Regions from separate parts of the Nonomuraea sp. NPDC004580 genome, predicted to be linked through region 3. Evidence: riboswitches for the same ligand, from Rfam matches in the RefSeq annotation. Region 3 holds a riboswitch; each other region holds the start of a gene.
The links. A riboswitch is a leader RNA that binds a small molecule or an ion and turns the genes downstream of it on or off. The one in region 3 is predicted to bind thiamine pyrophosphate.

Region 1: it holds a riboswitch for thiamine pyrophosphate, as region 3 does, so the genes downstream of both, thiD (bifunctional hydroxymethylpyrimidine kinase/phosphomethylpyrimidine kinase) here and ABZW11_RS39830 (FAD-dependent oxidoreductase) in region 3, are expected to answer to the same signal.
Region 2: it holds a riboswitch for thiamine pyrophosphate, as region 3 does, so the genes downstream of both, ABZW11_RS13625 (cytosine permease) here and ABZW11_RS39830 (FAD-dependent oxidoreductase) in region 3, are expected to answer to the same signal.
Region 4: it holds a riboswitch for thiamine pyrophosphate, as region 3 does, so the genes downstream of both, thiC (phosphomethylpyrimidine synthase ThiC) here and ABZW11_RS39830 (FAD-dependent oxidoreductase) in region 3, are expected to answer to the same signal.

Annotation. Positions count from the first base shown of each region.
Region 1 is NZ_JBEXLH010000012.1:109,140-116,076, forward strand. It holds gene ABZW11_RS15675 (TenA family protein) at 1-310, opposite strand, end outside; gene thiD (bifunctional hydroxymethylpyrimidine kinase/phosphomethylpyrimidine kinase) at 339-1,148, opposite strand; TPP riboswitch at 1,136-1,231, opposite strand; gene ABZW11_RS15685 (ATP-dependent DNA ligase) at 1,289-2,233, shown strand; gene ABZW11_RS15690 (PA domain-containing protein) at 2,406-3,005, shown strand; gene ABZW11_RS15695 (M28 family peptidase) at 3,047-4,492, opposite strand; gene ABZW11_RS15700 (hypothetical protein) at 4,655-5,269, opposite strand; gene ABZW11_RS15705 (hypothetical protein) at 5,477-6,754, shown strand.
Region 2 is NZ_JBEXLH010000010.1:71,173-78,109, forward strand. It holds gene ABZW11_RS13610 (LCP family protein) at 124-1,269, shown strand; gene ABZW11_RS13615 (DNA-formamidopyrimidine glycosylase family protein) at 1,400-2,278, shown strand; gene ABZW11_RS13620 (rhodanese-like domain-containing protein) at 2,335-2,658, shown strand; TPP riboswitch at 2,712-2,827, shown strand; gene ABZW11_RS13625 (cytosine permease) at 2,817-4,154, shown strand; gene ABZW11_RS13630 (methylated-DNA--[protein]-cysteine S-methyltransferase) at 4,123-4,692, opposite strand; gene ABZW11_RS13635 (ATP-binding protein) at 4,788-6,656, shown strand; gene ABZW11_RS13640 (ATP-binding protein) at 6,799-6,937, shown strand, end outside.
Region 3 is NZ_JBEXLH010000069.1:29,309-36,245, reverse strand. It holds gene ABZW11_RS39850 (polyprenyl synthetase family protein) at 5-1,072, shown strand; gene thiE (thiamine phosphate synthase) at 1,133-1,780, opposite strand; gene ABZW11_RS39840 (Rv2175c family DNA-binding protein) at 1,758-2,132, opposite strand; gene ABZW11_RS39835 (FAD-dependent oxidoreductase) at 2,163-3,332, opposite strand; TPP riboswitch at 3,386-3,502, shown strand; gene ABZW11_RS39830 (FAD-dependent oxidoreductase) at 3,493-4,695, shown strand; gene thiS (sulfur carrier protein ThiS) at 4,692-4,892, shown strand; gene ABZW11_RS39820 (thiazole synthase) at 4,933-5,640, shown strand; gene pknB (Stk1 family PASTA domain-containing Ser/Thr kinase) at 5,897-6,937, shown strand, end outside.
Region 4 is NZ_JBEXLH010000001.1:530,388-537,324, reverse strand. It holds gene ABZW11_RS02355 (SDR family oxidoreductase) at 33-884, shown strand; gene thiC (phosphomethylpyrimidine synthase ThiC) at 892-2,436, opposite strand; TPP riboswitch at 2,429-2,541, opposite strand; gene ABZW11_RS02345 (hypothetical protein) at 2,632-2,982, shown strand; gene ABZW11_RS02340 (universal stress protein) at 2,992-3,831, shown strand; gene ABZW11_RS02335 (cellulose binding domain-containing protein) at 3,940-4,971, shown strand; gene ABZW11_RS02330 (AIM24 family protein) at 4,968-5,633, opposite strand; gene ABZW11_RS02325 (FAD-dependent monooxygenase) at 5,638-6,882, opposite strand; gene ABZW11_RS02320 (MFS transporter) at 6,879-6,937, opposite strand, start outside.

The DNA of each region.
Region 1 (6,937 bases), on a different contig from region 3:
TCGGCGAGGTCGCGATGCCCTTGACGGCCGCGCCCAGCTCCTCGATGTAGCCGGAGTGCAGCTCGCGCTCGGCGACCAGCGCGGTGTGCGCGCTCATGGCCCAGAACGCCGCCTCGTCGGAGTCGTCGGCGCGGACGGACGCGGCGGCCAGCGCCTTCGAGAACGCCTCCAGGTAGCGGGCGTCCTGCACCATGTAGAAGGCGAACGTCTCACGGTCGAGCGAGCCGTCGCCGAGTGCCGTGACGAAGGGGTGCTCGTGGATGGCGCGCATCAGCTCGGACGTGCGCTGCCAGATGTCATCGCAGAACATCGCGTCTCTTTCGCGAGAGGGGGGCCGGTTACCAGGCGTTGTGGAAGTGGTGGACGGGGCCGTGGCCGTGGCCGACGCCCAGCGAGTCGGCGGCGCGCAGCGCCTGCGTCAGGTAGTCCTTCGCGGCGCGCACCGCACTGGGCCAGTCGTCGTGACGGGGCCGCAGCGCCGCGATCGCCGAGGACAGCGTGCAGCCCGTGCCATGGGTGTTGTGCGTCGGCACCCGCGGCGCGGCCAGCTCGATCGTGCCCTCGGGGGTGGCCAGCACGTCGACGCAGGTGTCGCCGTCGAGGTGGCCGCCCTTGAGCAGCACCTGCCGGGCGCCGAGCGCGCGCAGCCTGGCCGCCTGCGCGTGCATCTCGGGCAGCCCGCTCACCTGCGGCTCGCCGAGCAGGTCGGCCGCCTCGGGCAGGTTGGGAGTGATGAGGTCGGCGCGCGGCAGCAGCGTGCGGCGCAGCTCGCTCACCGCGTCGGCGGGCAGCAGCCGGTCGCCGCTCTTGGCGACCATGACGGGGTCGAGCACGACATGAGGCGGCCGGTATGTGTCGAGCGCCGCCGCCACCGCCTTGATCAGGTCGGCGTCGCCCAGCATGCCGATCTTCACGGCGTCGGCGGGCACGTCGGTGAGCAGGGTGTCGAGCTGCTGGGCCACGAACGCGGCGGGCACCTCGTGGATGCCGGTCACGCCCGTCGTGGTCTGCGCGACCAGCGCGGTGACGACCGTCATGCCGTACGCGCCGAGCGCCGAGAAGGTCTTGAGGTCGCCCTGGATGCCGGCCCCGCCACTCGGATCGGTGCCCGCGATGGTCAGGACCTTGGGAACGGCGTTCGCTGCCATGACGTCCCTTCGCTAGTGCGAACTAGATCAGGTTCGACGGGTGTAATCTCAGCCCGGCTTTCCGGGCACCCCGCGTCAACGGCTCACTCTAACAGGCCGGGTTGTTGACCACACGTTCGAGTGTGGGCATCGTAGGGCGGGTGGCCGCTGACGAGACGCGCGACGGGGTCTCCCTGACCAACCTCGACCAGCCCCTCTTCGACGGCGCCGACGCCACGAAGCGGGACCTGGTCGACTACCTCGACGCGGTCGCGGGCCGGATGGTGCCCGTGCTGCGCGACCGGCCGCTCTCGGTCATCCGGGTACGCCCCGGGCAGGAGCCGTTCATGCAGAAGAACCTGCCCAAATACGCTCCCGACTGGGTGCGTTCGGTGTCCGTGTGGGCGGATTCCTCCCGGCGGCGGATCACGTACGCGCTGTGCGACGACCGCAGGACGCTGCTCTGGTTCGCCAACCAGCGGGCCGTCGAATACCACCCGGCGCTCTACGCCGGTGAGCACCCCACGCACATGGTGCTCGACCTCGACCCGCCCGAGCACGACTCCTTCGCGCCGGCCGTCCGGGGCGCGCACCTCGTCAGGCAGGCGCTGGCCGACTGCGGGCTGGCCGGGGCCGTCAAGACCAGCGGGGCCAAGGGGGTGCACGTGTTCGTGCCCGTCGTGCCCGGCACCGCGATGGACGACCTGGCCGCCGCCACCCGGGCGCTGGCCGCCCGCGCCGAGCGGCTGGACCCGGCGCTCGCCACCACCGCGTTCATCAGGGAGGACCGCGAGGGCAAGGTGTTCCTCGACTCCACGCGGGCGGGCGGCGCGACGGTGGCGGCCGCCTACAGCCCGCGGATCCGGCCCGGCGTGCCCGTCTCGTTCCCCGTGGCGTGGGACGAGCTCGACGGCGTCCGGCCTGGCGAGTTCACCATCCGCACCGCTGTCGAGCGGCTGGGTGAGGGCGACCCGTGGGCCGAGCACATGCCGGAGCCGCAGTCGCTGCCCGCCGACCTCGTCGAGGAGGGGCACACGATCCCGGTGGCGCGCGCGCAGGCGATGCACGAGGGCAAGCGCCGCGCCCGCGCCCGCCGCGCCGAATAGCCGTCTGCGCCGCCGCGCCAGATAGCCGCCCGGCCCCCGCATCGGATAACCGCCTGCGGCGCCGGACTGCCGCCCGCGGAGCCGGGCCGTCACCCGCGGCCGGTGGCGGGGGCTGTGGGCGGCACGGCTGGCGGCGGATAAGTCCGGATTTATGGGTCTTAACGATGATCGGTTGGCGGGTTACCGTCCGGGGGCGGCGAACGGCCCCGCGGTGCTCGACCGCGTCTCGCCCGACGCGAAGTCGTACGTGCCGGGGGAGGACTTCCACACCTTCCAGCCCTCGCCGCCCGGTGACGTCACCGCGCAGGTGCAGGGCGTGGACCTGACCCTGCCACCGACCCCTGCGCCCAGCTCGACCAGCGGTTGCGAGGAGGCGGACTTCGCCGGGTTCGTGGCGGGGAACATCGCGCTCATCCAGCGCGGCACCAGCCCGTTCGCCCAGAAGGTACGCAACGCGGGCTTCGCGGGCGCGTCCGCGGTCATCGTCTTCAACGAGGGCCAGCCTGGACGTACCGACTCGACCCCGCTCGACCTCGGCGAGTGGCGGGCCGGCGGCATCTTCACCGGCGCGGAGGGAACCAAGACGCCGGAGGAGGCGGCGATGTTCGGCGGCACGGCGGGCGCGCCGTACGACCCGTGCTACCACCAGGCGTGCGACACCCTCGCGAACGTCAACGCGACGGTGTTCGACGTGAACGCCGACGCCATCGCGGACTCGACGGCCCGCTTCGCCTTCGACCTGCGCGGCATCCCGCCACGCACTGCCCCGTAGCCCGCTTCGCCGGGGCGAGGGCGCTCTCGCCCCGGCTGCGGTCAGCGGGTGATGGTGACGTCGTCCACGCCGGCCTCGACCAGGGAGGCGCCTGAGGCGTCGGCGGCGTCGAGGAGGATGCGAACGGTCTGGCCCGTGTAGGCGTTCAGGCTCGCCGTGGCGGTGGTCCAGGCGCCGTTGCGGTTGGTGGCGGCGCCGGGCTGGTTGAGCACGGTCGTCGTGGTGCTGCCGACGACGCGGACGCGCAGGTAGTCGGCGCTGGAGGCGTTCGAGCCGTGCGCCAAGTAGTACGAGAAGGACAGGTTCAGGGGGCCTGCCGAGGGGAGCGTGATCGGCGGTGACTGGATCGAGGTGACGCCGCCGTCGATGTCGTGGTCGCCCGCCGACGGGCCGGCCAGGCGGCCGGTCACCAGGTCGTTCGTGCCGCTGACCGTGGTGCCGAGCTGCTTGGCGCCGCTTGAGGTGGTGTCCTGCGGGTCGCCGCGCTCCCAGAGCCCGGTGCCGGCCGTGTCGGTGCCGTCCGGGTCCGCCGTCCAGCCCGTGGCCGTCTCGAACGTGTCCTGCCAGACCACGACCGGCGGTACGGCAGTGGCGAGGGTCCACACGGCGTGGGCGATGGCGTCGGCGTTCCTGTTCAGCGCGGTGTCGTTGATGTTGGCCGTGGTGTCGCAGGAGCGGTGGTAGCAGACGTCGAACGCCTGCCCCGCGGTGCCGCCCCACAGCGCGGCCTGCGCGCTGGACTTGATGCCCTCGGCCCCGGTGAACGTGCCACCGGCCGGGATGCCCGCCGCGATGAACGGCCCGTAGTCGGAGCGGCCGTCGAAGTCGGTGCCGCGGGTCTGCACGCCGATGGAGGTGAAGTAGTCCTGGAGGGTGCGCTCCAGGGCAGCGGACCCGGCGGGGCCCGGCCCGGCGCCCGTCCCGTCCGAGTTGTCGCCGTCGTACACGAAATATCCGGCGTTGGAGGAGCCGACCATGTCGAAGTTCAGGTACCCCTTGATCCGCGCGCGTTCCGCGGCCGGCAGGTTGTTCACGTAGAACCGCGACCCGCGCAGCCCCAGCTCCTCCGCGCCCCACCAGGCGAAGCGCAGGTGCTTGGCCGGCTGCAGCGCCTGGCGGGAGACTTCGAGCGCGGTCTCCAGGACGGCCGCGCTGCCCGAGCCGTTGTCGTTGATGCCGGGCCCCGCGGTGACGCTGTCGAGGTGCGCGCCCACCATGAGCACGTCGTTCGGGTCGCCGCCCGGCCAGTCGGCGATGACGTTGTAGCCGGTCGCGCCGTTGTAGGTGAACGACTGCAGGGTGGTGGTGTAGCCGGCCGCGTCGAGCTGCGACCTGACGTAGTTGGCCGAGGCGAGGTAGCCGGGCCTGCCGTGCGCCCGGTTGCCGCCGTTGGCGGTGGCGATGGACTGGAGCTGCGACAGGTGGGCCTTGACGTTGGTGAGGGAGATGTCCGGCGGCGCGGCGGCCCGCGCCGGCCCGGCCGGCATCACCGTGATGAGGGACAGTGCTGCGATCGCCGCGATGAGGGGTGATCTCGTTTTCCAGGACGTACGCCTAGATAAGAGCAAGGCGGCGCCTCCATCCGAGGTCGAGGGTGGAAGATCCCGAGATGGTGCTGAATGGACGGTAACGCCGCGAAGGTGGTTCGCCTAGCTGTTTGTACGAGTGGTGATGCCGGGTTTGAGCGCCGCCACCGCCGCCTCGGGGTCCTGGGCGAAGAACCTGATCGAGGTCACCTCGGCGCGGCGGCCCAGCGGGCGGACCACGGTGACCGGCTCGGCCAGCTCGACCGTCACGTTCGTCTGCGAGGAGACCGCCACGGTCAGCCGCCCGCCCTCGACCGTGATCATGCCGCCCTGGTGGTACGCCCGCCCGGTCCGTACGCCCGCCACCAGGTCACGGGGCACCCGCAGATCGAGATAGACGCTGTACCTGACCCGCAGCTCATCGGCGGTGACCACGTGTGGCCTGGTGGCGCAGCCGGCGGCCAGCATGAGGACGTACAGCAGGCCGTACAGGTCGGCGATCAGCACCCCGTACCGCAGCCAGGCGGGCACGCCCAGCGCGGCCAGCAGCAGGTCCACGACCACGGTCTCGACCGCCATCGCGAAGCCCATCAGGCCCAGCATGAACGCCTGCTCCTTGCCGTACGCGAGCGCCGTCTCCCCGTCCGGCACCCCGTGCCGCCGCCGCACGATCCACGCCGCGATGGCGGCCAGGCCCTTGACCTCGAACCCCACGATCCGCAGCACCGCTCTGACCATGTGCTTCCTTTCTCCGGCGGTTTCCCCGCTCATGGGACACGTTGACGTCGCGTCAAGGTCAAGCCCGCCAGACCTGCTCGGCATGGGTTGAACCCGTCGCGAGGTGCCGGCGTACAACCTGTCGGACCTGCGGCACCCGTCGATGACCTGCCGGAACGCGATCACCGGCGGTGCCGCCCACGCTGACCGGCCACCACGGGGACGGCGATGGAATTTCATGCATGGAGCGACGGCCTGGCTCTGCGGCCGCGCGATTACCTCGGCATGGGCGAGCCTCTGGCCGCCGTCGTCAGGGCGGCGGGCCCGCTGACGGGCGAGTGGCTCTACCTGTTCGCCCTCGGCACCGCCACCACGATGGCGCGCCTGCACCTGGGCGGCATCGCGGGGCTGCGGCTCAGCCCGGCGAACGTGCTGATCTCACCCCAGGGGGAGGCGATCTTCGCCCCGGGGCCCAGGGACAGCTTGTTCCCCGGGCACGACGTCGGCGACTGGGCGGGCGTCGTGGTGTTCGCGGCGACGGGGCGGCTGCCGGACGACGGCGCCGACCTCGACCGGCTGCCGCCCGCGTTGCGCGCGGTCATCGACGAGTGCCGCCGCCCGGATCCGGGTGCCCGCCCGTCGGCCGTGGACCTGGTCCGCATCCTGCTCGGGCATCCCGGGCGGCACCCTGGGCGGCATCCCAGGCGGCATGTTGGGCGGCGTCGTGGCGGCTCGGTGCACGAGCTGCTGCTGGCGGCCGAGCGGCGGACGATGCCGTACGAGCGGGTCCGGCATCCTGAGCCCCCGCCGCCTGAGCCGTTGTGGCGGCGGCGGGCCTACCTCGCGGGGCTGGCGATCGGCGTGCTCGCCGTGGCGGTGGCGGCCGGGGTGGTGATCCTGGTGTCCGGCGGCGAGCGGCGTGCCGCCACGGACGACCTGGTCGACGCGATGGGTGCGCGCACGGCCACGTTCCGGCACGTGAGCGGGGTGACCGTGGCCGAGGGGCGGCTGAGCTTCGACGGGGCCGCGTCCACGGCGTACGCGATGAAGCTGACCTGCGGGAACGCTCCCGCGCCCGTCGCGGTCTCGCTGGTCGGGAGCAGGGGCGTGGCGGGCGGTGCGGCGTTCGACACGGCCAGGCCGCCGAACGAGCCGTGCGCCCAGCAGCAGGCGCCCGGCGTGCGGGAGCTGAGCTCGCCGTACACGATCAAGGCGCTGCTCGACGCGGCGGGAACCGGCGTGACCAGCAGGCCCGCCGAGGGCGGCGGACGCGTGCTCACCGGCTCCGCGCTCGCGCACCGGGTGCGGGGCGAGGAGAACGCCGCGTCGTTCGCGGGCGTCGGCGCCGAGGGCCCGGTGCGGTTCACCGTGCAGGTGGACGACGCGGGGCTGCCGGTACGCCTGCGGCTGCGCATGGAGAGCCGGGCCGCCGGCCCCCGCGTCGTCGAGACCGTCTACCGCGACTGGCGCGCCTACGAGGACATCAAGGAGGGGCCGCATGGCTGAGGAGTTCAGCGCGAACCGCCAGGAGGCCACGAGCGCCGCCCACGACCCCAAGACCATCCTCGGCTCGCGTCACTAAGCGGCGGCGCATAGCCCGGCACCGATCACGCATCAGCGAGTGGACGGGCGGTGACCACGAGGCCGCCCGGCTGCGTTCCCGTCATGGCTCGACCGCGTGTCCCGTTC
Region 2 (6,937 bases), on a different contig from region 3:
TACCGCTCGCCAGGCGACGGCCGCCCGCTGCCACCGCGGCCCGGTGACGGCCTGCGCTCTGGAGGCGCACCCGCGCACCGGATCCCGCCCGGAGGGCCGACGCCGCCAGGAGGGCAGGGCCCCGTGCCTGGGGCGGGAGCGCCCACCCAGAAGCTTCCCGCCGCCGCCCCAGAGGGCCCCGCAGAGGCTCCTCCGCGCAGGGGGTCCTCCAGGGTCTACGGGCGCGAGCGGGCCGGCGACAGCCCGGTCAGGCCGCTTCGCTCGCGGTCCGGTGGTCCCGCCGAGCCGCGGCCGCCCAAGGGGCCGCGTAAGAAGATCTCCGGCAAGGCGATCCTGTCGATCATCGCCGGGTTCCTGGTGCTGCTGCTCGTCGCCGGAGTGGGGTTGTTCTTCTGGGTCGACTCGCGGCTGACGGGCATCGATGGGGTGCTCGACGAGTACGAGGGGCGGCCCGCCGACACGCCTGGCACCAACTGGCTGCTCGTCGGCTCCGACAGCCGCAAGGGCCTGACCGCCGCCCAGCGCAAGAAGCTCGCCACCGGGCGGGCCGCGGGGCAGCGTACGGACTCGATGATGCTGCTGCACATCCCCGAGGGGAGCGACGCGCCCACGCTGGTCAGCCTGCCGCGCGACTCCGCGATCACCATCCCGGGCAGGGGGCGCGACAAGCTCAACTCCGCCTACGCCTTCGGCGGGCCCAAGCTGCTCGCCCGCACGGTCGAGAACGCCACCGGCGTGCACATCGACCACTACATGGAGATCGGCTTCGCCGGGTTCGTGGACATCGTGGACGCCGTCGGCGGGGTCGAGATCAACGTACGGGCCGCCGTCAACGACCCCAAGGCCGGGCTCAAGCTGAAGAAGGGCACCCAGGTGCTCACCGGCTCGCAGGCGCTCGGCTACGTACGCACCCGCAAGGGCGGCGCGCTGCCCGACTTCGAGCGGACCAAGCGGCAGCGGCAGTTCCTCAGCGCGGTCGTGAAGAAGGCCGCGAGCCCCGGGGTGCTGCTCAACCCGTTCACCGCGATTCCGCTGGCCGCCAGCGCGACCGACGCGGTCGAGGTCGACTCGGGCACCGGGGCGTTCACCATGCTGTCGCTGGGGCTCGCCATGGGCGACAGCCCGGTGACGACGGTGGTGCCGTTCGGCGGCACCGAGCGCGTGGCCAGCGGTGACGCGGTCAAGTGGGACAGGACGAAGGCGCTCGCGCTGTTCAACGCGCTGAAGGAGGACAAGCCGGTGCCCAAGGACGTTGTTGACGCCGGCTGACCCCGCGCCAGGCGGCTGACCCCGCGCCAGGTGGCGGCCACCGCGCTGATCGTGGCGGTGATGTTCCTTTCGTGATCGTCACGGTCAGCGCCCTGATGGCTTCGGTTTGGTGCGGCCGTACTCTGGGGGCATGCCCGAACTTCCCGAAGTCGAGTCGCTCACCCATTTCCTGCGTGAGCGGGCCGTGGGCCGCGCGATCGCGGGGATCGACGTGGTGGCCATCCAGGCGCTCAAGACGTTCGACCCGCCCGTCACCTCGCTCGGCGGGCTGACCGTCACCGGCGTGAGCAGGCACGGCAAGTTCCTCGACCTCGACTGCGACGGGCTGCACCTGATCATCCACCTGGCCCGCGCCGGGTGGCTGCGCTGGCGCGACGACCTGTCGGGGGCCAAGCCGGTGCGGCCGGGGAAGGGGCCGCTTGCCGTACGCGTGCGGCTGGCGCCCGACGACGAGGGCCTGGCGCCCGGGTTCGAGCTGACGGAGGCGGGGACGCAGAAGCGCCTCGCCGTCTATGTCACGAAAAGTCCGGACGAGGTGCCCGGCATCGCCGCCCTCGGCCCCGACCCCATGGCCGAGTCGTTCACCGTCGAGGCGCTCAAGCGCATCGTCGGCGGCAAGCGCACCCAGATCAAGGGCCTGCTGCGCGACCAGAAGGTGATCGCCGGCATCGGCAACGCCTACTCCGACGAGGTGCTGCACGCCGCCAAGATGTCGCCGTTCAAAGTCGCCGCGACGCTGACCGACGCGCAGATCGCCGACCTGCACGAGGCCATCGTGACCACGCTGCGCGACGCGGTCGAGCGGGCGCACGGGCTCGCGGCCAAGGACCTCAAGGCGGAGAAGAAGTCGGGGCTGCGGGTGCACAACCGTGCGGGGCAGCCGTGCGACGTGTGCGGCGACACGATCAGGGAGGTCTCGTTCGCCGACTCCTCGCTGCAGTACTGCCCGACCTGCCAGACCGGCGGCAAGCCGCTGGCCGACCGGCGCCTGTCCCGCCTGCTCAAGTAGGACATGCGCCCTTGGGCGTGTCCGGTGCACGGCCTCGGGCACGCCATGATGGAGTCATGACCGTTCCTGAGATCGAGGCCAGTGCCGTGCCCGCAGACGCTTACCTGCTCGACGTCCGCGAGCAGGACGAATGGCTGGCGGGCCACGCGCCGCAGGCCGTCCACATCCCCATGACGCAGATCCAGGGCCGGGTGGAGGAGGTCCCCGGCGACCGCACGGTCTACGTCGTGTGCCGGGTGGGCGGCCGGTCGCTGCAGGTCGCGGCGTGGCTCAACCAGCTCGGACGCGAGGCGGTCAACGTCGGCGGCGGCATGCAGTCGTGGGAGGCCGCGCGGAAGCCGATGGTCAGCGAGACGGGCCAGGAGCCTTTTGTGGCGTAAGTCGCCCACTATGGTGATTTGACTCTCTCTAAGGCAAAATAAGGGCGCAAACTATAGATCGTCGCGGGAGCTCGGGGTCGCCGGGCTGAGAGGGCAGCTATGCATCCGCTGCCGACCGCCTGAACCTGTCCGGGTAATGCCGGCGTAGGGAGTGTGCGATGTCGCACGGCGTCGAAGAAGTTCCGCTGACCCTCGAAGGCGAGGCGCCCAAGACCCTTGGCGTGCTCGATCAGGGCGCGCTCTGGGCCAACCTCGGGGTCAGCCTCCTCGGCTTCTCCGGGGCGCTGCTGCTGCTCGACCCGCTGGGCAACGCGCCGCTCACCCTGGCGGCGGCGCTGGTCGCCACCGTGGTGGGCAGCCTGATCGGCACCGCCATGGTGGGCCTGTCGGCCATTCCAGGCACCCGCACCGGCAAGCCGGCCATGGTGCTGCTGCGCGGGCTGTTCGGGGCCAGGATCTCCTACGTCCCGACGGTGCTGAACATCATCCAGATGATCGGCTGGGGCGCCTTCGAGCTGTGGGTGATCGCCAAGGGGGCCGGCGCCATCTTCCCGTCGGTGCCGTACCAGGTGTGGGTGCTCGTCGCGGGCGTGCTGACGACGGCCCTGACCGTCTGGCCGCTCGGCTCGATCCGGCTGCTGCGCCGCTACGTCACCGTCGGCGTCATCGTGGCGATGATCTGGTTCGCGGTGTTCTTCCTGCGCGATGCCCCCTCGCCCGAGGGCGGGAGCTGGACGGCCTTCCCCGCCGCCGTCGACTACGTGATCGCGCTGTCGGTGTCGTGGGTGCCGATGGCGGCCGACTTCGCCCGCCACTCGCGCTCGGGACGCGCCGCGTTCACCGGCGTGGTCGGCGGCTACACACTGGCCCAGGTGGCCTGCCTGGGGCTCGGCGTCTACGCGGTGGCCCTGGCGGGCGCGGACGGCGTGCTGGCCGACGCGACGTCGGTGTTCACGCCGTTCGTGGCGGTGCCGCTGGGCGCGCTGTTCTTCGGCATCCTGGTGCTGCGCGAGACCGACCAGTCCTTCGCCAACGTCTACTCCACCACGATGTCGCTGCAGAACCTCATGCCGCGGGTGGACCGCCGGATCCTCTCGACCGCCATCGGCGTGGTGACGGTCGTGATCGCCCTTTTCGCGGACGTCAACTCCTACGGCGTGTTCCTCGGCGTGATCGGCGCCGTGTTCGTGCCGATGTTCGGGGTGCTCGCGGTCGACTACTTCGTGCTGCGCCGCGGCGAGGGCTGGAACACCGCCGAGGACGCCCCGTCGCGCTGGCCGATGCTGGTGCCCTGGGCGCTGGGCTTCGCCGCGTACTGGCTGACCACCTCGACGCCGACCTTCCCGCAGTGGGACGCGCTCTGGACGGGCGTGCGCGAGGCGCTCGGGTTCGTGCGTCAGCCGTGGATGAACGGCGCGCTCGGCGGCGCCTTGGTGGCGGCGCTGGTCACGCTGCTCATCGGGCTCATCCAGCGGTCGCGCGCTGCTCGACGTTGAGCAGGTGCTGCTTGGCGGCGGCGCCGCCGGCGTAGTCGCCGAGCCCGCCGTCCTCGCGCAGCACCCGGTGGCAGGGCACGATCACGCAGACGGGGTTGGAGGCCAACGCGTTGCCGATCGCGCGCAGCGCGCGCGGCCTGCCGATGCTCTGGCCGATCTCCTCCAGCGTCGTGGTGGTGCCGTAGGGGACCGCCATGGTCTTCTGCAGCACCGTACGGGCGAACGGCGTCGCCAGCGTCAGGTCGACCGGCGTGGCGAACGTCCGCAGCCGCCCCGAGAAGTAGGCGTCGAGCTCTCTGCGCACCGGGTCGAGCCGCCGCGCGTCGGGCCCGATGAACCGCCCCACGTTCCGCGTGATCAGCTCGAACACGTCATTTTCCGCCTCGAAGCTGCACGCCGCGATGCCTTTGCCGGTCACCGCCAGCACCATCCTGCCCACCGCGCCGTCGTAGGTGCCGAACGCGATGTCGGGTGGTGTCTCACCCCGATAGGTGCTGGAGGTCACCCGCAGCAGGGCATCGAGATCGTTGCTCGACATACCCCTCACCCTCCCACCTGCCGGGAATCACCGTGACCGCAGCGTATCGGACGGATCGCCCGACGCACCCACCGCGCCACGTGCACTATGGAGTAGTGGGGGACGAATGGGCCGGTAGTGACGATGAGATCGCTCGTGCGGCGCTCGCCAGCTCGCCCAATGCCATCGTGGCGCTCGATCGCGACCAGAGCGTGCTGGTGTGGAACGCCGCCGCCGAGCGCATGTTCGGCTGGAGCGCCGACGAGCTGCTCGGCCGCCGGGCGCCGATCGTGCCGGACGAGCTGGGCGCCGAGCACAACGCGGTGCTGGAGCGCGTACGTACGGGAGAGCCCGTGTCGCTGCGCACCAAGCGCCTCCACGCCGACGGCCGGGTGCTCGACCTGCGGGTGGACATCAGCGCCCTGCGCCTCGGCAGCGCCGTCGCCGGTTACGTGTGCGCCTACCACCCGGCCAGGGCCGACGAGATGGCCGAGCACCGCATGGCGCGCCGCGCCCGGCTGGTCGCCCGCCTCACCGACGTCGTGGGGGACATCAACTCCGACCTTGAGCTGTCGGCCGTGCTCGACCGCATCTCGGCCAGCCTGACCGAGCTGACCGGGGCGGACGCGGGCGGGTTCGTGCTCATCGAGGGCGAGCGGCTGCGGCTGGTCAGCACGTACGAGCTGCCGGAGGCGATCAGGGGCACCACCACCGACCTGCGGACGAGCCTGGTGGACAAGCTTTTACGCACCGGCAAGACCGTGATGCTGGAGTCCCACGGGCTCGACGACCTGGTGTGGGCCAAGCTCAAGGGCCTGCACACGATCGCGCTGGGACTCGCCGCGGTGGGCGGGCGGCCGTACGGCGCTCTCTATGCCTTGTTCGCCCGCCGCAACCCGGGGCACCTGGAGCTGGAGCTGCTTGAGCTGCTGGCCGGGCATGCCGGCATCGCGGTCGGCAACGCGGTCGCCTACCAGGAGGCGGTGCGGCAGCGGGCCCATGAGCGGGCCGTGTTCGACGCCAGCGCCGACGGCATCGCCGTGCTCGACCAGGACGGCCTCGTGGTGCGCTGGAACCCGGCCGCCGCCGAGCTGACCGCGCTGCCCGCTGAGTCCGTGATCGGCGGCCCGCCGCCGTTCCCGCTGCCCAAGGCGGGCGAGAAGGGCACCTTCCAGCTCGACAACGGGCGCTGGCTCGACGTGGTGAGCGCGCAGATCGAGGAGACCGGCGAGGTGGTCGTCGACTTCCGCGACGTGACCGCCGCCAAGGAGCTGGAGGAGGCCAAGGACCTGTTCCTCGCCACGACCAGCCACGAGCTGCGCACGCCGATCACCATCGTGCGGGGCTTCGCCAGCACGCTCGACTCGCGCTGGGACGACATGAGCGACCCCGCGCGCCGCTCGGCCGTGCACACGATCGCCGAGCGTGCGAAGTCGCTGGGCGTGCTCATGGACCACCTGCTGCTGGGCGCGCGGGCCGGCGCGGACGAGCTCAAGGTGCGCATCGAGGAGTTCGACCTGGGGGAGCGCATCGTGGCGGCCACGCTGGGGCTGCCCGAGCTGTCGGACCGGCACCGGGTCGAGGTGGACGTGCCCGAGGGGCTGCCGTACGTGCTGGGCGACGCGCTGGCCACCGACATCCTGCTCGGGCAGCTGCTGGAGAACGCGTTCAAGTACTCGCCCAAGGGCGGACTGATCAGCGTGGCGGCCTGGCCGGAGGACGACAACGTGGTCGTCGTCGTGGACGACGAGGGCGTCGGAATCGCCCCGCCTGACCGTGAGCGGATTTTTGAACGCTTCGTCCAGGTGGACAGCGGCGACCGGAGACGGTTTGGTGGAGTGGGGCTCGGTCTCTACATCGTCCGCAGTCTCGCCAGGGCACAGGGAGGAGATGTCAGCGCTCATTCGCGACCAGGAGGAGGCACCAGAATGCGGCTCGTGCTGAGGGGCTCTTCCACTATCGGATCCGACACACCGATGCGGTAACGAGGTGGTCACGGTTGCGCTGATCTATCTTCCAATGTGTACAAGCTGTGATCGAGATGCGGTTTCTGGGATCGAGTAACGGGGCATTTCGGTCGTACCGGGGAGTGTTCCCGCGGGGGGCACAGGGAACGGGGAGGTGGGTGTGTCAAGCGTGGTGCTGCTGCCGTACGCGCCGTCCAGCGTCGCCGTCGCCCGCCAGCGTCTGAGCACTGATCTGCAGGACAGTGGGGTCTTCACCGCGGCCATCGACGATGCCGTGCTCGTCGTGAGCGAGCTTCTGA
Region 3 (6,937 bases):
AGGCATGACCACTGACGCCGCCGGCATGGAGATCCTGCGCGCCCAGGTGGAGCGCGCCCTCGCCGAGTTCGTCGAACGGAAGCTCCCCGCCGGGGGCGAGCCCGAGTTCGCGCCGCTGCGCACGGCCGCCGACGCGTTGCTGTCGGGAGGCAAGCGGCTGCGGCCCGCGTTCTGCTACTGGGGGTGGCGGGGCGCAGGGGGCACCGACGTGCCCGGCGTCTTCGCCGCCGCCGCCTCCCTGGAGCTGCTGCAGGCCAGCGCGCTGGTGCACGACGACGTGATGGACAAGAGCGACCTGCGCAGGGGCATGCCGTCGGCGCACCGCCGCTTCCAGGCGATGCACGAGGAGGCGGGCTGGCACGGCTCGTCCGGGCAGTTCGGCGAGGGCGCGGCGATCCTGCTGGGCAACCTGCTGCTGCTCTGGTCGGGCGAGATGTGGCGGACGTCCGGGCTGCCGCGCGAGGCGCTGGACGCGGCCCGGCCCGTCCACGACCACATGCGCAGCGAGCTGATGTGCGGCCAATACCTCGACCTGCTGGAGCAGGCCACCGGGGAGAACACGTTCGACTCGGCGCTGCGGGTGGCGCTGTTCAAGAGCGGCAGATACTCGGTGGAGCAGCCGCTGCGGCTCGGCCTGGTGCTCGCCGCCCGGAAGGAGGCGCCGTGGATGGACGAGCTGTGCACCGGCTACGGCCAGCGCGTCGGCATCGCCTTCCAGCTGCGCGACGACATCCTGGGAGTCTTCGGCGACCCGGCGCGGACGGGCAAGCCGGCCGGTGACGACCTGCGGGAGGGCAAGCGCACGATGCTCGTGGCCCGCACCCTCGCCGCCGCCTCCCCCGCCGCCGCGGCCACCGTACGCCGGCTGCTCGGCGACCCAGGGCTGGACGAGCAGGGTGTGGCGGAGCTGCGCGGCATCATCGAGGACACCGGGGCGCTGCAGGAGTGCGAGGACCTCATCTCCGGTTATCTCGGCCAGGCGCTGGCCACGCTCGACGCGGCGCCGGTCACCCCTGAGGCGCGCGAGGCGCTGACCGAGCTGGCGATCGCGGCGACGTCCCGCAAAACCTGACCCCGCCAAGCCCGCGGGTAAGGAGGCGCCCGCGCGGGGAAGCGCGGGCGCCTCGCAGGCTCAGCGGGCCGGCCCCGCGGCCAGCCGCTTGGCGAACTCGGCGGCGGCCGCACCCGGGTCGCCGGCGTCGGTGATCGCGCGGACGACCACCACGCGGCTCACGCCGTACGCCATCACCTCGTCCAGGTTGCCCAGGTCGATGCCGCCGATGCCGAACCACGGCCGCGAGGTGCCGAGCGCCGCCGCGTGCCGCAGCAGTGGCGGCCCCGGCGCCGGGCGGCCCGGCTTGGTCGGCGTCGGCCAGATCGGGCCGCAGCAGAAGTAGTCGACGCCCTCCTCCACGGCCGCGGCGGACGCCTCGGCCGCGGAGTGGGTGGACCGTCCGATGACGACGTCGTCGCCGAGTATCTCTCGCGCGACAGTCACGGGAAGGTCGTCCTGCCCCAGGTGGAGCACGTCGGGCCGGGAGGCGTAGGCGATGTCCGCCCGGTCGTTGACAGCGAGCAGTTTTCCGTGCCGGTCACAGGCGTCGCGGAAGACTTCGAGGAGCGCGAGTTCTTCGCGTGCCTCCAGGCCCTTCTCCCGCAGCTGGATGATGTCCACACCGCCGGCCAGCACCGCGTCGAGGAACTCCGCCAGATCGCCGCGGTCGCGGCGGCCGTCTGTGCAGAGATAGAGGCGGGCCTCAGAAAGCGAGGGCTTGGGCACGCCGCTTGACCTCTGTGTGACGGCCCGCCCTGATCGCCTCGATGGGCGAGCCTGGCAGTGACTCGTCGGGGGTGAAGAGCCAGCGCAGCGCCTCGACGTCGTCGTAGCCGGCGTCCTGGAGCACGGTGAGCGTGCCTGGCAGGCCCTTCATCACGTCCTTTCCGTCGAGGAACACCGCGGGCACCTGTGGCCCGCCGCTGCCGCGGCGCACGCCGAGCAGCTTGTGGTCCTTCAGGAGTTGCTTGGCCCGCCCGATCGGGAGATCGAGGCGTGAGGCCACTTCGGGGAGGGTGAGCCACTCGTCGACGAGCTGGTCGGTCTCCCGGTCGATCTGTGCAACAGAAAGCGTCACGAAACCACAACTACCACATGCCGTCCTTGCTCAAACAACACAATCTCGTAGGGGCACTTGTGGATCTACCAGGCGTTCCGTGTCCAGCCGGTGACCCGCCTCGATGATGCGCCGGCCCTGGACGAGATCGCGCGGCCGGTCCACGGCCAGCACCGCGGCAAGCGTATCGTCCGCCGTGAGCCAGACGGCCGACCACTTGCCCTCGGGCTCGCCCCGGTGCACGATCCGCTCGCCCGACGCGTGGTGGCCGGCGTATTGGAGCATGTGGCCGAACTGCTCCGACCAGAAGTACGGCACCGGGTCGTAGACCGCCTCCTCCCCCATCAGCGTCGCGGCGGCGACCTCGGGGGCGTTGATCGCGGTGTCCCAGTGCTCGACCCTGAGGCGGGCGCCCCAGCGGCGCGACCACCAGGCGGCGCAGTCGCCCACGGCGACCACCCCGGGCAGCGAGGTGCGCAGGTGCTCGTCGGTGACGACGCCGTTGTGCAGGTCGATGTCGGCGTCGGCCAGCCACTCGACGGCCGGGCGCACGCCGATGCCGGTGACGACGACGTGGGATTCGACGAACTCGCCGCCCACCAGCCGGACTCCGCCCTCGTCGACCGACTCGACCATGGTGCCGAGGCGCAGGTCGATGCCGTCGTACCAGGGGATCGTGCGAGCGCCGAGCTCGGTGCCCACCGCGCTGGCGAGCGGGGCCCGCGCGGCCTCGATGACCGTCACCGTGCAGCCGGCGCGGCGGGCGGCCGTCGCCACCTCGGCGCCGATCCAGCCCGCGCCGATGACCGTGACCCGCGCCCCTGGGACGAGCATCACGCGCAGCTCATGGGCGTCGTCGAGGGTGCGCAGGACGTGCTGAGGGCCGTCGCCCGGCAGCCTGATCGGGTCGGCGCCGGTCGCGATGACCAGGCCGTCGTAGTCGAGCTCGCCCTCGGTGGTCTCCACGACGCCCGCGCGCAGCGACTTCGCCGCGACCCCTGGACGGAAGTCGGCCTGGAGCCGCTCGAGGTCGGTGTCGATGAAGCTGGTGTCGGCATCGCCCTTGAGCACCGCCTTCGACAGCGGCGGGCGGTCGTAGGGGCGATGGCGCTCCTGGCCCAGCAGCGTCAGGCGACCGGCATAGCCGCGCCCGCGCAGGGCCTCCACCGTGCGCACTCCCGACAGGCCCGCTCCCACCACCACGACATGCTCCACGGTCATGACCATAACGGGGGCGGTGCGTGGACCCGGCACCGAGGCCGTAGGCTGTGGACGGAAAGACGCGCGGGAGTCCGGCCGTGACCGGGCTGAGAGGAAGGCTGCAGCGGGCCTTCGACCGCAAGACACCTGATCCGGATCATGCCGGCGAAGGGAGCGGATCATGGATGTGATCGTGGGCGGCGGGGTCGTCGGGCTGTCCGTGGCCTGGCGGCTGGCGCGCGAGGGGCGGCCGGTCACCGTCGTCGACCCGGCACCCGCCTCCGGGGCCTCCCACGCGGCCGCCGGGATGCTGGCGCCGGTCAGCGAGGTCACCTACACCGAGGCGCCGCTGCTGCGGCTGGGCGTCGCGGCCCTGCGCCGCTGGCCCGCCTTCGCCGCCGCCCTGGCCGAGGACGCCGCCCTTCCACCCGCTGGACCCGAAGGGGTGAGCGGGCTGGATCTGCGGGCCGAGGGGACGCTCGACGTGGCGTTCGGAGCCGATGACATGGCGGCGCTCGATGAGCTGGCCGCGTTCATGGAGAAGCTGGATCTGCCGGTCGAGCGGCTGACCGGGCGCGAGTGCCGGCGGCTTGAGCCGATGCTGGCCCCGTCGGTGCGCGGCGGGCTGCTGGCGCCGGGCGACGCGTGGGTGAACCCGCGCCGGGTGACGGCGGCGCTGCTGGCCGCCCTGGAGCGGCGCGGCGTCCCCATCGTGCGGGCCCGCGTGAGCGAGCTGGTCCGCACGGACGGCGCCGTCACCGGCGTCCGCCTCGCCGAGCCGCCCGCCGAGCCGCCCGCCGAGCCGCCCGCCGGGCCCGCTGAAGGCCGTGGTTCCGCACCCCTCGCCGCCACGGACGGACGAGCCGGAGACGAGGTGCTGGCGGCCGAGCGGGTGGTGCTGGCGGCCGGGGCGTGGAGCGGTGAGCTGGCGGAGGTGCCGGTGCGGCCGGTCAAGGGCCAGATCATGCGCCTGCGCTCGCCGCAGCCGCTGCTCACCCGCTGCGTACGCGGCACCGTCCACGGCTCGCCGGTCTACCTCGTCCCCCGGGGCGACGGCGAGCTGGTGGTCGGCGCCACCCAGGAGGAGCTGGGCTACGACACGAGGGTGACCGCGGGCGGCCTGTACGAGCTGCTGCGCGACGCCAGGGAGCTGGTGCCCGGCGTCACCGAGCTGGAGGTCGCCGACGTGGTGGCGGGGCTGCGTCCCGGCACGCCCGACAACCTGCCGGTGATCGGTCCCGGCAGGACGCCGGGGCTGACGTACGCGACGGGACACCACCGGGGCGGGGTGCTGATGGCCCCGCTGACGGCGGCCATCCTGATGGGCGAGGAGAGCGAGCTGGCGGCCCTGTGCTCGCCGGGGAGATTTCGGGAAATTTCATGATTATTACCATCAACGGGTCCGCGCACGAGCTGGCCGACGGCACCACCGTGGCGCAGGCCGTACGTACGCTGACGACGGCCACCACCGGAGTGGCCGTGGCCGTGAACGACGAGGTGGTCACCCGCGGCGCCTGGGAGACGACGGCGCTCAGCGACCGTGACCGCGTGGAGGTGCTGACGGCGGTGCAAGGTGGATGAGCTGATCATCGCCGGCGAGAAGTTCTCCTCCCGGCTCATCATGGGCACCGGCGGCGCCCCTTCGCTGGAGGTGCTGGACCAGGCGCTGGCGGCGTCCGGCACCGAGCTGACCACGGTGGCGATGCGGCGGCTCGACCCCGCGGCCCGTGGTTCGGTGCTCGACGTGCTGCGTGGGCGCGGCATCAAGGTGCTGCCCAACACGGCGGGCTGCTTCACCGCGGGCGACGCCGTGCTGACGGCCCGGCTGGCCAGGGAGGCCCTGGGCACGAACTGGGTCAAGCTCGAAGTGATCGCCGACGAGCGCACGCTGCTGCCCGACCCGATCGAGACGTTCGACGCGGCGGAGCGGCTGGTGGCCGACGGGTTCGTGGTGCTGCCGTACATCGGCGACGACCCCGCGCTGGCCCGGCGGCTGGAGCAGGCCGGATGCGCGGCCGTGATGCCGCTCGGCGCGCCGATCGGCTCGGGGCTCGGCATCCGCAACCCGCACAACATCGAGCTCATCGTGGAGGCCGCGTCCGTCCCGGTGATCCTCGACGCGGGCATCGGTACGGCGAGCGACGCCGCGCTGGCGATGGAGCTGGGCTGTGACGCCGTGCTGCTGGCCACGGCCGTGACGCGGGCGCAGCGGCCCGACCTGATGGCGGCGGCCATGAAGGGCGCGGTGGTGGCCGGGCGGCAGGCGGCCCAGGCGGGCCGCATTCCGCGCCGCCGCTACGCCGAGGCCTCCTCACCGATGACCCCCTGAGCCGCCCGCCGGGCCTCCTGAACGGACGCCGGCGAGGCCTCTGCCGGGAAGCGGGCGTCGCAGCCGTGACCCGAACCGGGCGGCGGAGGCCCGGCCCCTGGTCCCGGCCGGCGGGAGCGGCATCGTGACACCGTGCGCCCCGGCGACACGCCGGGGTCACTGCCGCATCGCCGTCACACACGGGACGAGAACGTCTCCGCATCGGTTTCGGGCGCTAGGGCCATGCCGGTGGCAAAACGCCCGTAAACTCAGCGGGGTGGACACGACGACTGCGGACCCCCTGGTCGGGCGGCTCCTCGATGGGCGTTACCGCATCGAGGGCCGGATCGCCCGGGGCGGTATGGCGACCGTCTACCTCGCGCTGGACGTCCGGCTCGACCGGACCGTCGCGCTGAAGGTCATGCACCGCTCGCTCGCCGAGGACCCGGCGTTCGTCAGAAGGTTCATCGGCGAGGCGAAGTCGGTCGCCAGCCTGTCACACCCCAACGTGGTGCACGTCTTCGACCAGGGCACCGACCACGACGTCGTCTACCTGTCGATGGAATACGTCCCTGGCCGCACCCTGCGCGACATCCTGCGCGAGCGCGGCCGGCTGCCGGCCCGTGAGGCGCTGGAGATCCTCATCCCGGTGCTGGCCGCCCTGGGCGCGGCCCACCAGGCCGGCATGGTGCACCGCGACGTCAAGCCCGAGAACGTCCTGATGACCGACGACGGCCGGGTCAAGGTCGTCGACTTCGGCCTGGCCAGGGCGATCGAGGCGACCAACCAGACCCGCACCGGCGTGCTGATCGGCACGATCGGCTACATGGCGCCCGAGCAGGTGATGACCGGCGCCGCCGACGTGCGCAGCGACGTCTACGCCGCCGGCATCATGCTGTTCGAGCTGGTGACCGGTCAGCAGCCCTACGACGGCGAGACCCCGATGTCGGTGGCCTACCGCCACGTCCACGACACCGTGCCCGCGCCGTCCTCGGTCTATCCCGACGTGCCGCCGCTGATCGACACGCTGGTGGCCAGCGCGACCGCCCGCGAGCCGCACGACCGCCCCGCCGACGCGACCGCGATGCTGGTGGCGGCGGTGGAGACCCACCGCGTGCTGCCGCGCATGACCAACCCGCCCGGCACTGGCACGGGCACTGGCACGGGCACTGGCACTGGCACGGGCACTGGCACTGCGGCCTATCACGCGCAGCCGGCGTCGGGGCCCGTCCCGTTCGCCGCGTCGGCCCCGTCGGCGCCGCAGGCGGCGCCGGCCCACACGATGATCCAGCCGCGGGCCGAGCTGCCGGAGAAGCGC
Region 4 (6,937 bases), on a different contig from region 3:
AACCTCACCTGACCACGGGCAGCCCGCAAGGCATGTCGCACACACCACCACCGCAGAACCAGCCGTACCCGGGCAAGACCGGCGAGATGGCCCCTGAGCCGCGCGACGAGATGCGCGACTACGTCGGACGCGACCTGCTCGCCGGCAAGAAGGCCCTCATCACGGGCGGCGACTCGGGCATCGGCCGGGCGGTCGCCGTGGCGTTCGCCAAGGAGGGCGCGGACGTCGCGATCGCGTACCTGAGCGAGCACGAGGACGCCGCGCACACCCGCAAGCTGGTCGAGGAGACCGGGCGGCGCTGCGTGACGCTGCCGGGCGACCTGGCCGACCGTGCGCACTGCGCGTCGGTCGTCGAGCAGGCCGTCTCCGAGCTGGGCGGCCTGGACGTGCTGGTCAACAACGTGGCCTACCAGCAGCCGGTGAGCGGCCTCGAGGAGCTGGACGACGAGCAGTGGGAGCACACCTTCGCCGTCAACATCCACAGCTACTTCCGCATCATGAAGGCCGCGCTCCCGCACCTGCGCGAGGGCGCGGCCATCATCAACACCTCGTCGATCAACGGGCTGCGCGGCAACAAGTCGCTCATCGACTACGCCGCCACGAAGGGCGCGATCAACGCCTTCACCTACTCCATGGCCCAGAACCTGGTCGAGCGGGGCATCCGGGTCAACGCGGTGGCGCCTGGCCCGGTGTGGACGCCGCTCATCCCGGCCACGATGCCGGAGGAGAAGGTGGAGAAGTTCGGCCAGCAGGTGCCGATGGGGCGACCCGCCCATCCGGACGAGATCGCCCCCTCGTACGTGTTCTTCGCCTCCGACCGGCTGTCCTCGTACTACACGGGCGAGGTGCTGGCCCCGATCGGCGGCGAAACCCTGCCGGGCTAGCGGCCCGTCACTCCACGTAGATCGTGCCGCCGAGGCGCCGGAACTCGGCGGACTTCTCCTCGAAACCGGCCTGCCTGATGTCGTGGCTGATCCGCATCGAGCAGAACTTGGGGCCGCACATCGAGCAGAAGTGCGCGGTCTTGGCGGGCGCGGCGGGCAGTGTCTCGTCGTGGAAGGCGCGGGCCGTGTCGGGGTCGAGCGAGAGGTCGAACTGGTCCTCCCAGCGGAACTCGAAGCGCGCGTCGGACAGCGCGTCGTCCCACTCCTGCGCCTTCGGGTGCCCCTTGGCCAGGTCGGCGGCGTGCGCGGCGATCTTGTACGTGATCACGCCGGTCTTCACGTCGTCCTTGTCCGGCAGGCCGAGGTGCTCCTTGGGGGTGACGTAGCAGAGCATGGCGGTGCCGAACCAGCCGATCATGGCGGCCCCGATGCCCGAGGTGATGTGGTCGTAGCCGGGCGCGACGTCGGTGACGAGCGGGCCGAGAGTGTAGAAGGGAGCGTCGTCGCACAGCTCGCGCTGCAGGTCGACGTTCTCCTTGATCTTGTGCATGGGCACGTGGCCAGGACCCTCGATCATGACCTGCACGTCGTGCTCGCGCGCGATCACGGTCAGCTCGCCCAGCGTGCGCAGCTCGGCGAACTGGGCCTCGTCGTTGGCGTCGGCGATCGAGCCGGGCCGCAGGCCGTCGCCGAGCGAGAACGACACGTCGTAGCGGGCCAGGATCTCGCACATCTCGGCGAAGTTCTCGTACAGGAAGCTCTCGCGGTGGTGCGCCAGGCACCAGGCGGCCATGATCGAGCCGCCGCGCGAGACGATGCCGGTCTTGCGGCGGACGGTGAGCGGCACGTGCGCGAGCCGCACGCCCGCGTGCACGGTCACGTAGTCCACGCCCTGCTCGCACTGCTCGATCAGGGTGTCGCGGAAGACCTCCCACGACAGCTCCTCCGGCCGGCCCTTGACCTTCTCCAGCGCCTGGTAGATCGGCACGGTGCCGACCGGGACCGGGGAGTTGCGCAGGATCCACTCGCGGGTCTCGTGGATGTCGTCGCCGGTGGACAGGTCCATGATCGTGTCGGCGCCCCAGCGGGTGGCCCAGGTCATCTTCTCCACCTCCTCCTCGATGGAGGAGGTGACCGCGGAGTTGCCGATGTTGGCGTTGATCTTCACGAGGAAGTTGCGGCCGATGATCATGGGCTCGGTCTCGGGGTGGTTGACGTTCGCGGGGATGATGGCCCGGCCGGCCGCGACCTCGTCCCGTACGAACTCCGGCGTGACGCCCTCGCGGACCGCGATGAACTCCATCTCCTTGGTCACCAGCCCGCGCCGCGCGCAGCCGACCTGGGTGACCGGGCGCCCGGCGGCCCGCCGCTCCTCGATCCACTCGGCCCGGCGGCGCGGCAGGCCCCGCCGCAGGTCGGGCTCGTAGGAGGGGTCGGTGTACGGGCCCGAGGTGTCGTACAGCGTCACCGCCGTGCCGTTCGACAGGTTCACCCGCCGCATCGGCACCCGCAGCTCGCCGCTGTAGATCTTGGAAAAGCGCGCGTCGGTCATCGCGCAAACTCCCTTCGCCGGCATTACCCGGAGCAGGTTCTGGCGGTCGGCGGCTGGCAGCCGTCCTCTCAGCCCGGTCTCCACCGGGCTCCCGCGTTGGACGGCGGTGATCGTACCCACGCGGGGCGCGCTCCCAAACCAGGGCGAAGAGGTTTGGCCGGTCTTCTCAGCGGTACGGACCCCATCAGGGGAAACATGATGAGAATCGCCGCTGTCGCAGGACTACTCGTCGTGATGGCCGCATCCGGCGCCACCGCCGCCGCCGGGGACGGCATGCAACAGCACGAGGTCAGCCAGGAGCAGTTCGACACCCTGCTGGCCCAGTGCCGCTACTCCGATACCGGTAAGGCCAAGTGCCGCGCGAACGTCAGAGAGCTCTATCGCGTCGGCCGTACCGATCCGTCGCTCGACTGCCGTACCTACTCCGGCGTGACCGTCTGCGGCACGCTCAAGCTCAGCAAGGCGGAGCGCGCGTGCGTCCGCGACTCCGAGGCCAAGGGACTGTCGTTCCGCCGCGCCGAGGTGGAGTGCTACACCGCGTCCTGAGGAGCCGAGTTGATCATTGTAGGTGTGGACGGCTCCCGTGCCGGCCTGGAGGCGGCCGGCTGGGCCGCCACCGAGGCCGTGCTGCGCCAGGTGCCGCTGACCGTCGCGCACGTCGTGCCCAGGTGGGTGTGCGAGGAGGACCAGCCCGTCCATTACGCCGAGGTGGCGCGGTGGATGCGTGAGGGTGCGCGGACCGTGCTCACCTCCGCCAAGGACCGTGCGCTGCGCGAGCGGCCCCAGGTGCGCATGGAGACCGTCCTGCTCCCCGGCGATCCCCGCGCGGCCCTGGTCAAGGCCGCCGCCGCAGCCGAGCTGCTGGTCGTCGGCAGCAGCGGCATCGGCGGCGTGCGCGGGCTGCTGGTCGGCTCGGTCGCGTACGGGGTCGTCGCGCACGCCGAGACGAACGTCGTCCTCGTCCGCGACCGCCCCGCCACGCCCGGCGAGGTGGTGGCGGGCACCGACCTGTCCGCGTGCGCCGAGCGGGCCCTGGAGTTCGCCTTCGCCGAGGCCGAGCTGCGCGGGGCGCGGCTGCGGGTGGTCCAGGCGTGGGCCTGGCCCCAGCCGGGCGGCTTCGGCCCGGCCGACCCCGCGGGCGAGCAGGGCCACCTGCGGGCGCTGCACGAGGCGCTGTCGCCGTACCGCGCCCGGCATCCCCGCGTCGAGGCGGTCGCCGAGATCGTGCACGGGCATCCCGTGGACGTACTGAAGGAGGCGGCGGCAGGGGCCGAGCTGCTGGTGGTGGGCTCGCGCGGGCACGGGCAGCTCGCCGGCATGCTCATCGGATCCATCAGCCACGCCATGCTGCACCACGCGCCCTGCCCGCTGGCGGTGGTGCGCGCCGCCGCCTGAAAGTTACATGCGTCCCCGCAGGTCACGCCCGCGGGCCTGATCTTCAGCTTCCCCGTTCCGCTTGCCGCTCCTTACGATCTGCGCAGACTGACGACGGGAGATCGGACGATGCGCGCAATCGGCGCCGTGCTGGCGGGAATGGTGACCGTGATCGCGGCCGTGCTGTTCGCGACGACGCCGGCCGAGGCCGCGGCCGTACGCATCATGCCGCTCGGCGACTCGATCACCGGCTCCCCCGGCTGCTGGCGGGCCCTGTTGTGGAACCGGCTGCAGAGCACCGGCCACACGAACATCGACTTCGTCGGCACGCTGCCGCCGCAGGGCTGCGGGGTGGCGCACGACGGCGACAACGAGGGCCACGGCGGCTATCTCGCCACCAACATCGCGAACCAGAACATGCTGCCCGGCTGGCTCTCGGCCACCCGGCCCGACGTCGTGCTCATGCATCTGGGCACCAACGACGTGTGGAGCAACATCGCGCCTGCGACGATCCTCGGCGCGTTCACCACGCTGGTGAACCAGATGCGGGCGAGCAACCCGAACATGCGGATCCTGGTCGCTGAGATCATCCCGATGAACCCGGCCCCCTGCCCCGACTGCGGCCGGCGCACCGTGGCCCTCAACAACGCCATCCCCGCCTGGGCCGCCGCGACCTCCACCGACCAGTCGCCGATCACCGTGGTCGACCAGTGGACGGGCTTCAGCACCGCCACCGACACCTACGACGGGGTGCACCCGAACGCCGCCGGTGACCAGAAGATGTCCGACACGTGGTACCCGGCCCTGGTCGAGGCACTCGCGGGCACCCCGACCCCCACCGTCACGCCCACCGTACCGGCCGGTGACTGCGCGGCCGCGTACAAGACGACGGGGCAGTGGCAGGGCGGCTTCCAGGGCGAGGTGACCGTCACCAACACCGGCACCGCGCCGATGAGCGGCTGGACGGTGAGCTGGACGTACGCCGACGGTCAGCGCGTCACCCAGCTCTGGGGCGGCACGCTGAGCGCGAACGGCTCGTCGGTGACCGTGCGGAACGCGGCATGGAACGGCTCGCTGGCGCCGGGTGCGTCTACCACGTTCGGCTTCCTCGGCTCGTCCACCGGGGCCGGCACCGCCCCGACGCCCACCTGCACGATCTAGGACTGGGCCTTGATCACCGGGGCCCCCTCGCTGGCCTGCACCAGCACGAACCCCTGACCCCTGAACGCGAGCTGCATCGCCTCACCGCTCCCCCGGCCGATCAGCGCGCCCACCTTCATCGTCCGGTTGACCCCGACCTGCAGGGAGGTGCTCCAGCACACGGCCGACTGCCCGTCCGCGAACGTCGGCATGCGCGCCGCGTCGAGCAGCACCGGCGTGCCGTGGGTGGTCACCGCCACCCACCCCGTGCCGGTGATCGTCGTGTTGAACAGCCCGCCGGCCGCCATGCCCGCGCCCTGGACCCGCTTGATGTCCCAGGACAGCTGCGGCTGGAAGGCCAGCAGGTTGCGGCCGTTGACCGTGATGCCCTCGTTCTCCAGGTAGAACAGGTGGATGTCGTCGGCGTTGTCGGCCAGGTAGAGCAGGCCCTGGCCGCGCACGCGCATCAGCGCGGCGCCCTCGCCCGTGACGGCCTTCTTGAACAGCTTCCCGAGCCCGCCGCCCTCGTAGTCGAAGTCCATCTCCCCCTGGAAGGCGACCATCGACCCCTGCTTGGCCAGCACGTCGTCGGGGAGCTGGACGCGCAGCATCTTGCCGTTCTCCAGGGCGAACCCCGGAGGCAGCTGCTGGGAGCCGAGATTGCCGAACACCGAACTGCGCACGTCCTCATGACCTTTCGCCTGCGGGCACCGTATGGAAGGACCAACGGCCGCCGCCGTCCGCCGGTTCCCCCGCGACGTCGGGCAGGGTGAGCGCCGAGTGGGCCGGTCGCTCCATCGGGACGGGGTCGGCGGTGAGGTCGCGCAGCATCGCGTCGCGCCGGTCCATCGCCTCCTGCGTCGCGGGGAACATCACGCTGCCGCCGCCGTCCACGTGCGCCTGGTTGAGGGTGACGAACGCGCGGGTGTCCCGCTCGTAGGCGGCGAACGCCTCCTCGTGCCCCGGGTGCACGGCCAGCGAACGGGCCAGCATGTACGCTCCGACCAGCGCGAGGCTGGTGCCCTGCCCGGTCAGGAACGACGGCGCGTACGCCGCGTCGCCCACCAGCGCCACCCGCCCGACCGACCAGGCCGGCATGCGGATCTGGCTGACCGCGTCGAAGAACAGGTCGTCCGCCTCCCGCATGGCCGCCACCAGGTCGGGCACCCGCCAGCCGGCGTCCGCGAAGGTCGCGGCCACCAGGTCACGCTGCGCGGCGGGGTCGCGGAAGGCGCCGGACGGCGGGTCCGTACGCGCGAAGGTCAGGAACCCGTGCACCTCGTCGCCGTCGTCCGCCGCGTAGAGGACGGCGGCCCGGCCCGGCGTGCTCCACAGCACCCCCTCGTGAGCGAGCCCGAGGATGTTCGGCATGGTGAACCCGGCGAAGCAGTGGCCGAGGTAGCGGTGGAAGCGATCCTCGGGGCCGAACACGGACTCCCTGGTGCGCGAGTGCAGCCCGTCCGCGCCGATCACCACCTCGTACGTCCGCCGCCTGCCGCTCGCGAACGTGACGTCCACGCCCTGCCCGGTCTCGGTCATGGTCGCGATGGAGTCGCCGAACACGAACTCCACGTCGTCGCCGACGGCCGCGTGGAGTGCCTCGGCGAGGTCGCCGCGGCGTACCTCCAGGTCCTGGCCCGCCACGCTGCCGTCGATGAGCCGCGGATCGATCACCGCCACCTCGTCGCCCGCGGCGTCGAGGAACGTGAACTTGTGCATGTCCACGTGCGCCGCGCGCAGCCGCGGCAGGATCCCCATGCGGCGCACCACCTCAAGGGCGGTGCCGCGCACGTCGATCGGGTAACCGCCGCCGCGCAGCCCGGCGGCCTTCTCGACGAGGGTGACGGCGAAGCCGTAGCGGCCGAGCCAGTACGCGAGCGCCGGGCCCGCGATGCCGCCGCCGGAGATCAGTACCTCACGCTTCGATGTCATGCCTGGACTTCCTTTCGCTTGAACGTGTGGACAAGGAGGGACGTGGCGGTCACGA